3 regions of the Psychrobacillus sp. MER TA 171 genome follow, and region 2 is predicted to be linked to each of the others. Evidence: riboswitches for the same ligand, from Rfam matches in the RefSeq annotation. Region 2 holds a riboswitch; each other region holds the start of a gene.
The links. Region 2 has a riboswitch for S-adenosylmethionine ahead of M3627_RS09455 (O-acetylhomoserine aminocarboxypropyltransferase/cysteine synthase family protein). Riboswitches for the same ligand answer to the same signal wherever they lie in the genome.
Positions count from the first base shown of each region.

Region 1 (3,282 bases), on a different contig from region 2:
CAAGCAAATGGCTGAAAGATAACGATATCCCATTTGAGAACCATCATATCGTTGACGCACCGCCTTCAAAGGAACTTTTAAAGGAAATGGTGGCACAAGGCGATTATGAACTGAAAAAATTCTTTAATACTAGCGGCGTAAAATATCGTGAATTACAATTGAAGGACAAGCTTCCTACAATGTCGGAGGATGAGCAGTTAGAGCTGCTTGCTTCGGATGGAAAATTGATTAAACGACCTCTTGTATATAATGGACATAAGCTAACGCTTGGTTTTAAAGAAGAGCAGTTTGAAGACATGTGGAAAACCTCTTAAAGCACCTTGTATTTACTATGAAAATATGTGAATATTAAATAGAATGGATTAATTATTTGAGAGGGGTTTATTTATGAGCGTACCTAAAGATTTTAAGTACTCAGCTGAACATGAATGGGTAAAAAATGAGGACGGAAATGTCCGTATTGGAATTACTCATTTTGCACAATCTGAACTTGGAGATATCGTATTCGTTGAACTTCCACAAGTTGGCGATGAGATCAAGGCAGGAGACGCTTTTGGTAGCGTTGAATCCGTAAAAACTGTTTCAGAATTATATGCACCTATCAGTGGTAAAGTAGTAGAAGTAAATACTGAGCTAGAAGATAGCCCCGAATTTGTTAATGAATCACCTTATGAAAATGCATGGATGATCGTGGTTGAGCCTTCTGACGTATCAGAAGTGGACAGCTTATTATCTCCTGAAAAGTACGAAGAATTAATAGCAGAGTAATAATGAAAACGCCGGTTAATAATCGGCGTTTTTTTCATATAATAAAGGAAAGGATAAGTTGGGAGAGAAGCTAAATGGCACATGTATTTAGTGATAAAATAATTATCGTTGAGGGTAGGTCTGATAAGCTGCAATTATTAAGCCTTCTCGATGAATCTCCAGAAATTATATGTACTAATGGAACGATATCCGATGTAAAATTGGAGGAGCTATTAAGCCCTTATGATGGCTTGCCGATTTATGCTTTTCTAGATGCAGACAAATCCGGGGAACAAATTCGATCGGTCGTTAGGAAGGAGTATCCAGAGGCAATTCATTTGTATACGAACCCGACGTATGGCGAAGTAGCAAACACACCGGCGAAGGTTTTGGCATCTATATTAAAACGTGTTAATATTAAGGTGAAAAAAGAATTTTTACCTTAGGATGATGTGTATGAATGAATGGACTAGAGAACAATGGGATAGCGCTAAAAACAATTCAACACTTACCTTGTTTTATATCTATACGCCTATGTGTGGAACGTGTCAGGTAGCAAGTAAAATGATGAATGTTATTAAAGAAATGGTTACCTATCCAATTGGTCAGGCAAATATTAATTTTCTAGGTGATTTGGCGATAGAACAGGAAATTGAAAGCGTACCTTGTCTTCTTATTACAAAACATGGGAAAGTGGAAAAGAAAATCTATGCTTTTCAATCAGTTCCTTACTTATTGGAAACAATAAAGGCTATTGACGAAGATGAAAACCTATGATAATATTCGTTATGTTGAAAACACAATTTAATAGTGTCGCTCTTATTAAGAGAGGTGGAGGGAAGTGCCCTTTGAAGCCCGGCAACCGTCATGAAAGTGAAATGGTGCCAAGTCACGCAAAGCTATAGCTTTGGGAAATGAGAGAATGGATGAACGTTATTTTAAATAGATAACATACACCCCTTCTGCTCTTTTGCAGAAGGGGTTTTTTATTAGGAAAGGTGGTCAGATTTACTTGATTAGTTTAAAAGACGTTTCGAAAAGATTTATTACAAAGCAAGGAGAAATCGTTGCAGTTGATAGTGTAAATCTGGACATACAGCGTGGAGAAATTTTCGGGATTATTGGATACAGCGGAGCGGGCAAGAGTACGCTAATACGTTTGTTGAATGGGCTAGAAAAGCCATCTGACGGTCATATTACAGTGAATGGCCAGGAAATTACATCTATTAATGAGGACAAGCTTCGAAGCTTTCGTCAAAAAGTAAGCATGATCTTCCAGCATTTCAATTTACTATGGTCGCGAACTGTCGCTGAAAATATAGCATTCCCATTAGAAATTGCAGGAGTTCCAAAGGAAAAAAGAAAAGCTAGAGTAGAGGAGCTTTTAAGCCTTGTTGGATTGGAAGGAAGAGGAGACTCTTACCCATCTCAATTATCTGGAGGACAAAAGCAACGCGTAGGAATTGCAAGAGCGTTGGCTAATGGTCCAGAGGTATTGCTTTGTGATGAGGCAACATCAGCTCTTGACCCTGAAACAACCGACTCCATTTTAGACTTGCTCGTAAGCATTAATGAAAAACTCGGATTAACCATTGTATTAATCACACATGAGATGCAAGTTATTCAAAAGATCTGTAACCGAGTAGCGGTTATGGAAAATGGGCAAGTTGTAGAAGAGGGAGATGTGCTTGAGGTATTCCAAAAGCCACAACAGCCTATTACAAAGCGTTTCGTTTCTCAAATTTCAGATTCTAAAGAGCCAATTCAAACCATTCAAAATCTAGTTAAGCTTTATCCAAACGGCAAGCTAGTTAAGCTCGTTTTCGTTGGAGATACTACAGAGCAACCAATTCTTTCAAGATTAATCAAACAGTTCGATTTAGAAGTAAACATCGTGCAAGGAAATATATCACACACGAAAAGTGGAGCGTTCGGGACACTAATCCTTCAAATAGATGGAAATGAACAAGCAGTGGAAGAGGCAATTGAATTTATCCACGCGCAAAAAGTTAAAACTGAGGTGATCAACAATGATTGAATCGTTATTTCCAAATGTTGATTGGCCTAAAATGTGGGAAGCCACTATAGAAACCCTTTATATGACTGCAATTTCTACAGTCCTAACAGCAATCTTTGGACTAATATTAGGACTATTATTATTTTTGACAAGTCCACACCAAGCATGGGCAAATAAAATAGCAAACTGGTTGACCAGTGGAGTAGTCAATATTTTCCGTTCTATACCGTTTATTATTTTAATCATTTTATTGATACCATTTACAACGTTGTTGACGGGATCGATGCGTGGTCCGAATGCGGCCATCCCTGCATTAGTAATTGGAGCTGCTCCATTTTATGCCCGTATGGTTTTAATCGCACTACGAGAAATCGACAAGGGTGTACTAGAGGCAGCTAAATCTATGGGTGCTAAAACTTCTACAATTATTTGGAAGGTTTTATTGCCAGAATCGATGCCCGCCTTAGTATCTGGTATTACCGTAACCTGTATTTCACTAGTTGGGTACACAGCGATGG
Region 1 covers NZ_JAMAWN010000016.1:1,434-4,715, reverse strand. Annotated here, with positions in the region: gene M3627_RS14295 (arsenate reductase family protein) at 1-314, shown strand, start outside; gene gcvH (glycine cleavage system protein GcvH) at 388-768, shown strand; gene M3627_RS14285 (toprim domain-containing protein) at 843-1,193, shown strand; gene M3627_RS14280 (thioredoxin family protein) at 1,204-1,524, shown strand; SAM riboswitch class I at 1,564-1,668, shown strand; gene M3627_RS14275 (methionine ABC transporter ATP-binding protein) at 1,760-2,785, shown strand; gene M3627_RS14270 (methionine ABC transporter permease) at 2,778-3,282, shown strand, end outside.
Region 1: it holds a riboswitch for S-adenosylmethionine, as region 2 does, so the genes downstream of both, M3627_RS14275 (methionine ABC transporter ATP-binding protein) here and M3627_RS09455 (O-acetylhomoserine aminocarboxypropyltransferase/cysteine synthase family protein) in region 2, are expected to answer to the same signal.

Region 2 (3,282 bases):
GGAGGGGGTAGCATAGCTACTCTTCTTTTTTTATCCCTCCCTTGTTATTCTCCGGAAACAAAGGTTTTTAGCAAGGCCGCTCTTTCGCGCAAACGTAGTTTTGCCTCTGAAATTTGTGGTGTCCTAGCTGCTACCACGTCTGCGTCCCATCCTATTCCCTCAGCTATAATTTTTGCTCGCTGTAAATGGAAATCGCTCGTAATAATTGTGACAGAGGTAACGCTGTCAGGGAGAAGCTGTTGAGAGTATAAAAGGTTTTCATACGTAGAGGTAGATTGATCTTCTACTATGATTCGACTCTCCATAATTCCATTCTCTACGAGATAGTTCTTCATGACTATAGCTTCTTCTATATCCTCATCTTGTCCCTGTCCTCCAGTAACAACAAGTTTTACAGATGGGTATTTTTCAGCATAATCTAGTGCTGCTTCCAAACGATAAAGAAGTGCTAGAGAAGGGATGTGCCCTTTTTTGACCTTGGCCCCTAACACAATGGCATACTCATTGGAACCGTCGGCCTTAGGCTTTAACCCATCCTCGAGCCATTTACTTGTAAGCATCCACATACCTAATCCGCTCGATGCGATTATTATGAATGGAATGACCACAATCCACCTCTTTTTTTTGCTCATTTAACTCACTCTTTTCCTTTAAACCGAAGGCTTCTTTTTCTTTATAACAGAGGAAATTTTTGTTTCCTCGTTCCGTATTAATCGTTGGACATTCTCTATGTGTAAGAAGGAAGCCATTAAAAATAGGAAGCCTGCTATTAAGATTGGTCCTGTTCCATCTGCTGTCCAGACAGAGGCTCCTAAAAATATGAGGTAAAAAAACAAAACCCCAATCAACAAATAATCTGTTAAAAGTGTAACGCAGATTAATATAAGCAATCCAGCCAGTCCTACCGGCCAATGTAATGCAAGTAAAACCCCGATGATGGAGGCTGTGCCTTTCCCACCTTTAAATTTTGTGAAAACTGGAAAGTTGTGTCCTAAAATAACCGCGGCACCAGCTAGATAAAGAAGTAGATCCAGCTCTGATGAACTAAACAAGCTCCACTGCTCAGAAAGTACACGTACACCAATAATCATAATGGCACCCTTTAATATATCTATGACTCCCACTAAAACACCATACTTCCAGCCAAGTACGACAGTAGCATTGGATGCTCCGGAATTATTTAGGCCTTCTTTTTTTATATTAACTCCACTCATCCATTGAGCGAGTTTAGATCCATGTAGCGAACCAATAATGTAGCCTGTTAGGAGAATGCTAACAATCCAAACAACCATTCTATGACACCCCTTATAAAATTATTCTATCTATTATATTAAACGATTAAAAAAAGAAGAAGTTTCAGAATTTTTATAAAATGACTTGACATCTAAATATATGGAGACTTATACTGTGTAACAAGATGGAATACTAATCAAATACTCTTATCAAGAGTGACTGAGGGAATAGGCCCTAAGAAGTCCGGCAACCACCAAGTTCTATAACTTGGAAAGGTGCTAAATCCTACAAATTCTTTAATAGAATTTGGAAGATAAGAGGAGGAACATGTCATCAATTTGACCCCTCTTCTTAATTGAAGAGGGGTTTTTATAGTTGTCTGTTCTATAATCCTCTCTGGCCTCCAGCATCCATCTAATCTACTAAATCGGAGGAATTCAAATGACTAATCTTCAAAAAGAAACACTTCTATTACACGGTGGACAAACGCCTGATCCAGTGACAGGATCTAGAGCAGTACCTATTTACAAAACAACCTCATATGTATTTCAAAACACTGAGCATGCACAAAATCTATTTGCCTTGAAAGAGACTGGTAATATCTATTCCAGAATCACAAACCCAACAGTAGATGTTTTTGAACAAAGAATTGCATTACTGGAAGGAGGAACAGCAGCAGTAGCACTTTCCTCAGGAGCAGCAGCCATAGCATTTTCTATTTTGAACATTGCTGGAGCTGGAGATGAAATTATAGCTGCTGAAAATTTATACGGAGGAACTTTTAATCTATTTGCACATACACTCCCACGTTATGGGATTACAGTAAAATTCGTAGATTCCTCTGACCCAGAAAATTTCCGTAAAGCTGTTACAGAGAAAACGAAAGGCTTCTTTGCAGAAATCATTGGAAATCCAAGCTTAAATGTTCTAGACGTAGAAGCTGTTTCAAAAATTTCCAATGAAGTAGGAGTTCCATTATTAGTAGATAACACATTTGCTACACCTTTTGGTTCAAATCCTATAGAGTATGGAGCTAACATTGTTATACATTCTGCAACGAAGTGGATTGGAGGACATGGGACAACAATTGGTGGTGTAGTAGTAGATGGAGGGAATTTCAATTGGAACTCCGATAAATTTCCGGGATTTACAGAGCCTGATGTTACTTATCATGGGCTACGTTATGGAATCGACGTACCAAATGTGGCATTTGCAATTAAGCTAAGAGTTCAGTTGCTTCGGGATTTTGGTCCTACTCTTAGCCCAGAGGCAGCATTTTCCTTTCTTCAAGGACTAGAAACACTTCACTTAAGAGTGCCAAAACATAACGAAAATGCACAGAAGATTGCAGAGTACTTAAATGCAAATGAGGAAGTGTCATGGGTTAACTACTTAGGGCTTGAAAACCATCCAACGCACGAGCTGGCTAAAAAGTATTTAAAAAATGGCTTCGGTTCTATTCTGACATTTGGAGTGAAGGGAGGCAGAGAAGCAGGTAGACAAATTATTGATAATATTGAAATTTGGTCTCATGTTGCTAATGTAGGAGACGCAAAATCCTTAATTATCCACCCAGCTTCTACTACTCACCAACAGCTTACTCCCGAGGATTTAGTAAAATCAGGTGTTACAGAGGATCTAATCCGCTTGTCTGTTGGCTTGGAGGCAGTTGAAGACTTACAAAATGCACTCGAAAAAGTACTTTTGAGAAAAACAAATGTCCTCTCTAGATAGAATCCTATTGTATAATGAATAAAAATAGTCTACAATATGTAAAATAGTCAATAAATTTATTGAAATATTACACAAGTGCGATTATTTATATTCAATTGTACAGATTCATTTTGGAGGAGACAGCATGGCAAAAATAAAAGCAGCGATTTTAGGGTTTGGAACAGTCGGCCAAGGGATTTATCACATCGTAAATGAAAAAAGAGAAGACTTAAAAAAATCATTAGGGTTGGATATTGAGATTTGTGCAATCCTGATAAATAATTTAGCAAAAGAAAGACCTGAAACTCCAGGAGTTTTGGTAACAGACGACTTTGA
Region 2 covers NZ_JAMAWN010000008.1:51,231-54,512, reverse strand. Annotated here, with positions in the region: gene M3627_RS09465 (YdcF family protein) at 45-632, opposite strand; gene M3627_RS09460 (glycerol-3-phosphate acyltransferase) at 651-1,292, opposite strand; SAM riboswitch class I at 1,437-1,553, shown strand; gene M3627_RS09455 (O-acetylhomoserine aminocarboxypropyltransferase/cysteine synthase family protein) at 1,675-2,967, shown strand; gene M3627_RS09450 (homoserine dehydrogenase) at 3,092-3,282, shown strand, end outside.

Region 3 (3,282 bases), on a different contig from region 2:
AAAAAGAACTAGCAGTGGTAAATGCAGAGGCAATGGAAAAACTTCTAAAGCAGTATGGAGACATACAAGAAAAATTCACGTTACAGGGCGGATATACGATTGATCCCGAAATTGATAAAGTAGTTGAAGGGCTACAACTAGGTGGTTTTGTAGAACAGCCATTTTCAAGTTTAAGTGGTGGAGAGCAAACGAAAATAATGCTTGGACAGCTACTATTAACCAAGCCAGACCTTTTACTGTTGGATGAGCCGACTAATCATTTGGATTTGTTTGCAATAGAGTGGTTAGAGGAGTATTTAGTTAGTTATACAGGTACAGTTGTTATTATTTCACATGACCGATATTTTTTAGATAAGGTAGTTACAAAAGTTGCAGATCTTGAGGATGGTATGCTTACGAAATATCATGGTAATTATTCTTCTTTTTTAATCGAAAAGGAAGAAAAACTTACTCGTGAATTTCAACAGTATGAGGAGCAACAAAAAAAGATAAAGAAAATGAGAGAAGCAATAAAGAGGTTAAGGATTTGGGCTAACCAAGCAGTTCCTCCAAATGCGAGTTTACACCGTCAGGCGAGGAATATGGAACGGGCATTAGAGCGGATGGAAAAGGTTCGTAAACCTCTAATAGATCCTAAGAAAATGAGTCTATCTTTTGACGCGGCACCCCGAAGCGGAAAAGAAGTTGTCATAATGGAAGAGGCTTTCAAAAGCTTTGGTGAAAAAATGTTATTAAACAGTGCAGAGCTTCATGTATATTGGAAGGACCGTCTTGCAATCGTTGGTAGGAATGGAACGGGTAAAACTACCATTTTGAATATTCTTAGAGGAGTAGAGTTAATAGATTCGGGTGAAGCTCGATTTGGTAGTAATGTGCGCCATGGATATCTTTCTCAACATTTCGAAATAACAGATCCAAAAGCTCGCTTAATAGATATTTTTAGAGCAGAAGTAAATGTGGCAGAAGGAGAGGCTCGACACATCTTAGCGAAGTTTATGTTTTATGGGGCGGATGTTTTTAAAAGAATTGCTGATTTAAGCGGAGGAGAAAGAATGCGACTCCGTCTTGCTCAGCTAATGCATCAAGACATAAATTGTCTCATATTAGATGAGCCAACGAATCATCTTGATATTGATTCACGAGAGGTATTAGAGGAAGCGCTAGATGATTTTACAGGGACTATTATTGCTGTATCTCACGATAGATATTTTCTAAATAAACTATTTCCAAGGACTGCTTGGCTTGAGCATGGCGAGCTTACCACATTTGAAGGCCCTTACGAATGGGCAAGGGAAAAATGGAATGAGTTTTGCTCGAAAGAAAATACTAGGAAAGAAATAATCGAGCAGCCATTAAAAGAAGCAACACCTGCCAAACAACAAAAGGAAATTCCTCTGGAAAAGCGAATAAGTGAGCTCGAAAATGTTATAGGTGAGCTAACTAAACAAATTAGCATAGAGAATGACTGGGAAAATTATGAGGCATTAAGCTTGGAAAAACTTCGGGTAGAGGAGCAATTGGAGCAATTATTGGAGAAATGGCTAGATTTAGCAGAATGACCCGAATACTTTTCAAAATGGGTTGATATAAGTAATAGAGCGTGCTAATATAACTTATTAACGAATAATTTAAATAATTTAATATTCTTATCAAGAGAAGTGGAGGGATTAGGCCCTGTGATACTTCGGCAACCTCTGTTGTACAGAAAGGTGCTAATTCCTAACAAGACGATCTTGGAAGATAAGAGCTAGTTAGCAAATTCCTGCCTCTCTTTTCTTACATGGAAAGAGAGGTATTTATTTTAATAATTGCCTTGCTCCTGTTCGATTTCCTACTTAGTTTGAGGCGAAATCACAGGTGCTCTTGCGCATTTCATTGGGAGGGGAAAGTCATTGCCTATCAATATTCCGAAACAATTACCTGCAGCTAAGCTGTTAAAAGAAGAGAAAATTTTTCTCATGGATCAAGAGCGTGCTTACAAGCAGGACATCCGTCCACTTAACATTATTATTTTTAATCTAATGCCTGAGAAGGAAAAAACGGAGCTTCAGCTATTAAGGCTTCTGGGGAATACCCCAATACAAGTGAATATAACCTTTATGAATACAGCGACGCATGAATCCAAGAATGCCAGCAAAACCCATTTGGATACTTTCTACACGACATTTGATCAAATAAGAGAAAAAAAGTTTGATGGGATGATTATCACTGGTGCTCCAGTAGAACAGTTGCCATTTGAGGAGGTCGATTACTGGAATGAAATGAAGGAAATAATGGAATGGTCTAAATCCAATGTTACCTCCACCTTACATATTTGTTGGGGCGCGCAGGCTGCACTGTATTATCATTTTGGTATAGATAAATTCACACTTTCTCGTAAATGCTCGGGAGTGTATCGGCATATATTAACTGACCAAGTGGAGAATTTAATAAGAGGATTTAATGAAGAGTTTAATGCTCCCGTATCTCGTTACACTTCTGTATCTGAAGAAGAAATAGAAAAGCATGAGCGACTAACTATTTTATCCACTTCGGAGGAAGCAGGTGTGTTTCTTGTAAAATCGAACGACAATAAAATGGTGATGGTCACTGGTCATTTAGAGTATGATGCGCACACATTAGCAGAAGAATATCATAGAGACATAACTAAAGGAATAGATATTGAGATGCCAAAATACTATTTTCCAAATAATAATCCCTCTAATAAGCCATTAAATACATGGAGGGCACATACACATTTATTATTTTCTAATTGGTTGAATTACTATGTTTATCAGGCTACTCCTTATAACTGGGAGTAAAAAGAAAAATTATATATGAGTCAATTTCATAAAAGGCATTTTAAAGATTAAAAGTGAACATTATATATATTGATTGCAGCGGAGGGCGGCGAGGTAAGCAGGGATGAGTGAGACAGATAAAGACGTTACAACCACGCGCGAAATCGATGGGTGATGGCTTATCGCTCACTCCACGGAAAGCGTCCGCAATATGAGCGAAAATCAATAATACTTTATTATTAAAAATCATATAAATTCCATTGTTCTCTTTTAATTATTCGTGTTTTCTATACAAACAGGAATTTTGAAATTGACACATTCAAACTCCTGTTTTAATATTCAGGAGTTTTTTATTGATTTTAGTTTTATTTATTCAAATATTAGGGAAGACAAAATTGAAGAGACATTGTATTTTGCTGATACACATATCTATAAAAGTATGATTTTCAATTATTGGAAGTGGGGTTATGTCTATGAGTTTGACACCAAAACAAAGAATCGA
Region 3 covers NZ_JAMAWN010000003.1:247,208-250,489, reverse strand. Annotated here, with positions in the region: gene abc-f (ribosomal protection-like ABC-F family protein) at 1-1,559, shown strand, start outside; SAM riboswitch class I at 1,644-1,747, shown strand; gene metA (homoserine O-acetyltransferase MetA) at 1,893-2,801, shown strand; gene speD (adenosylmethionine decarboxylase) at 3,254-3,282, shown strand, end outside.
Region 3: it holds a riboswitch for S-adenosylmethionine, as region 2 does, so the genes downstream of both, metA (homoserine O-acetyltransferase MetA) here and M3627_RS09455 (O-acetylhomoserine aminocarboxypropyltransferase/cysteine synthase family protein) in region 2, are expected to answer to the same signal.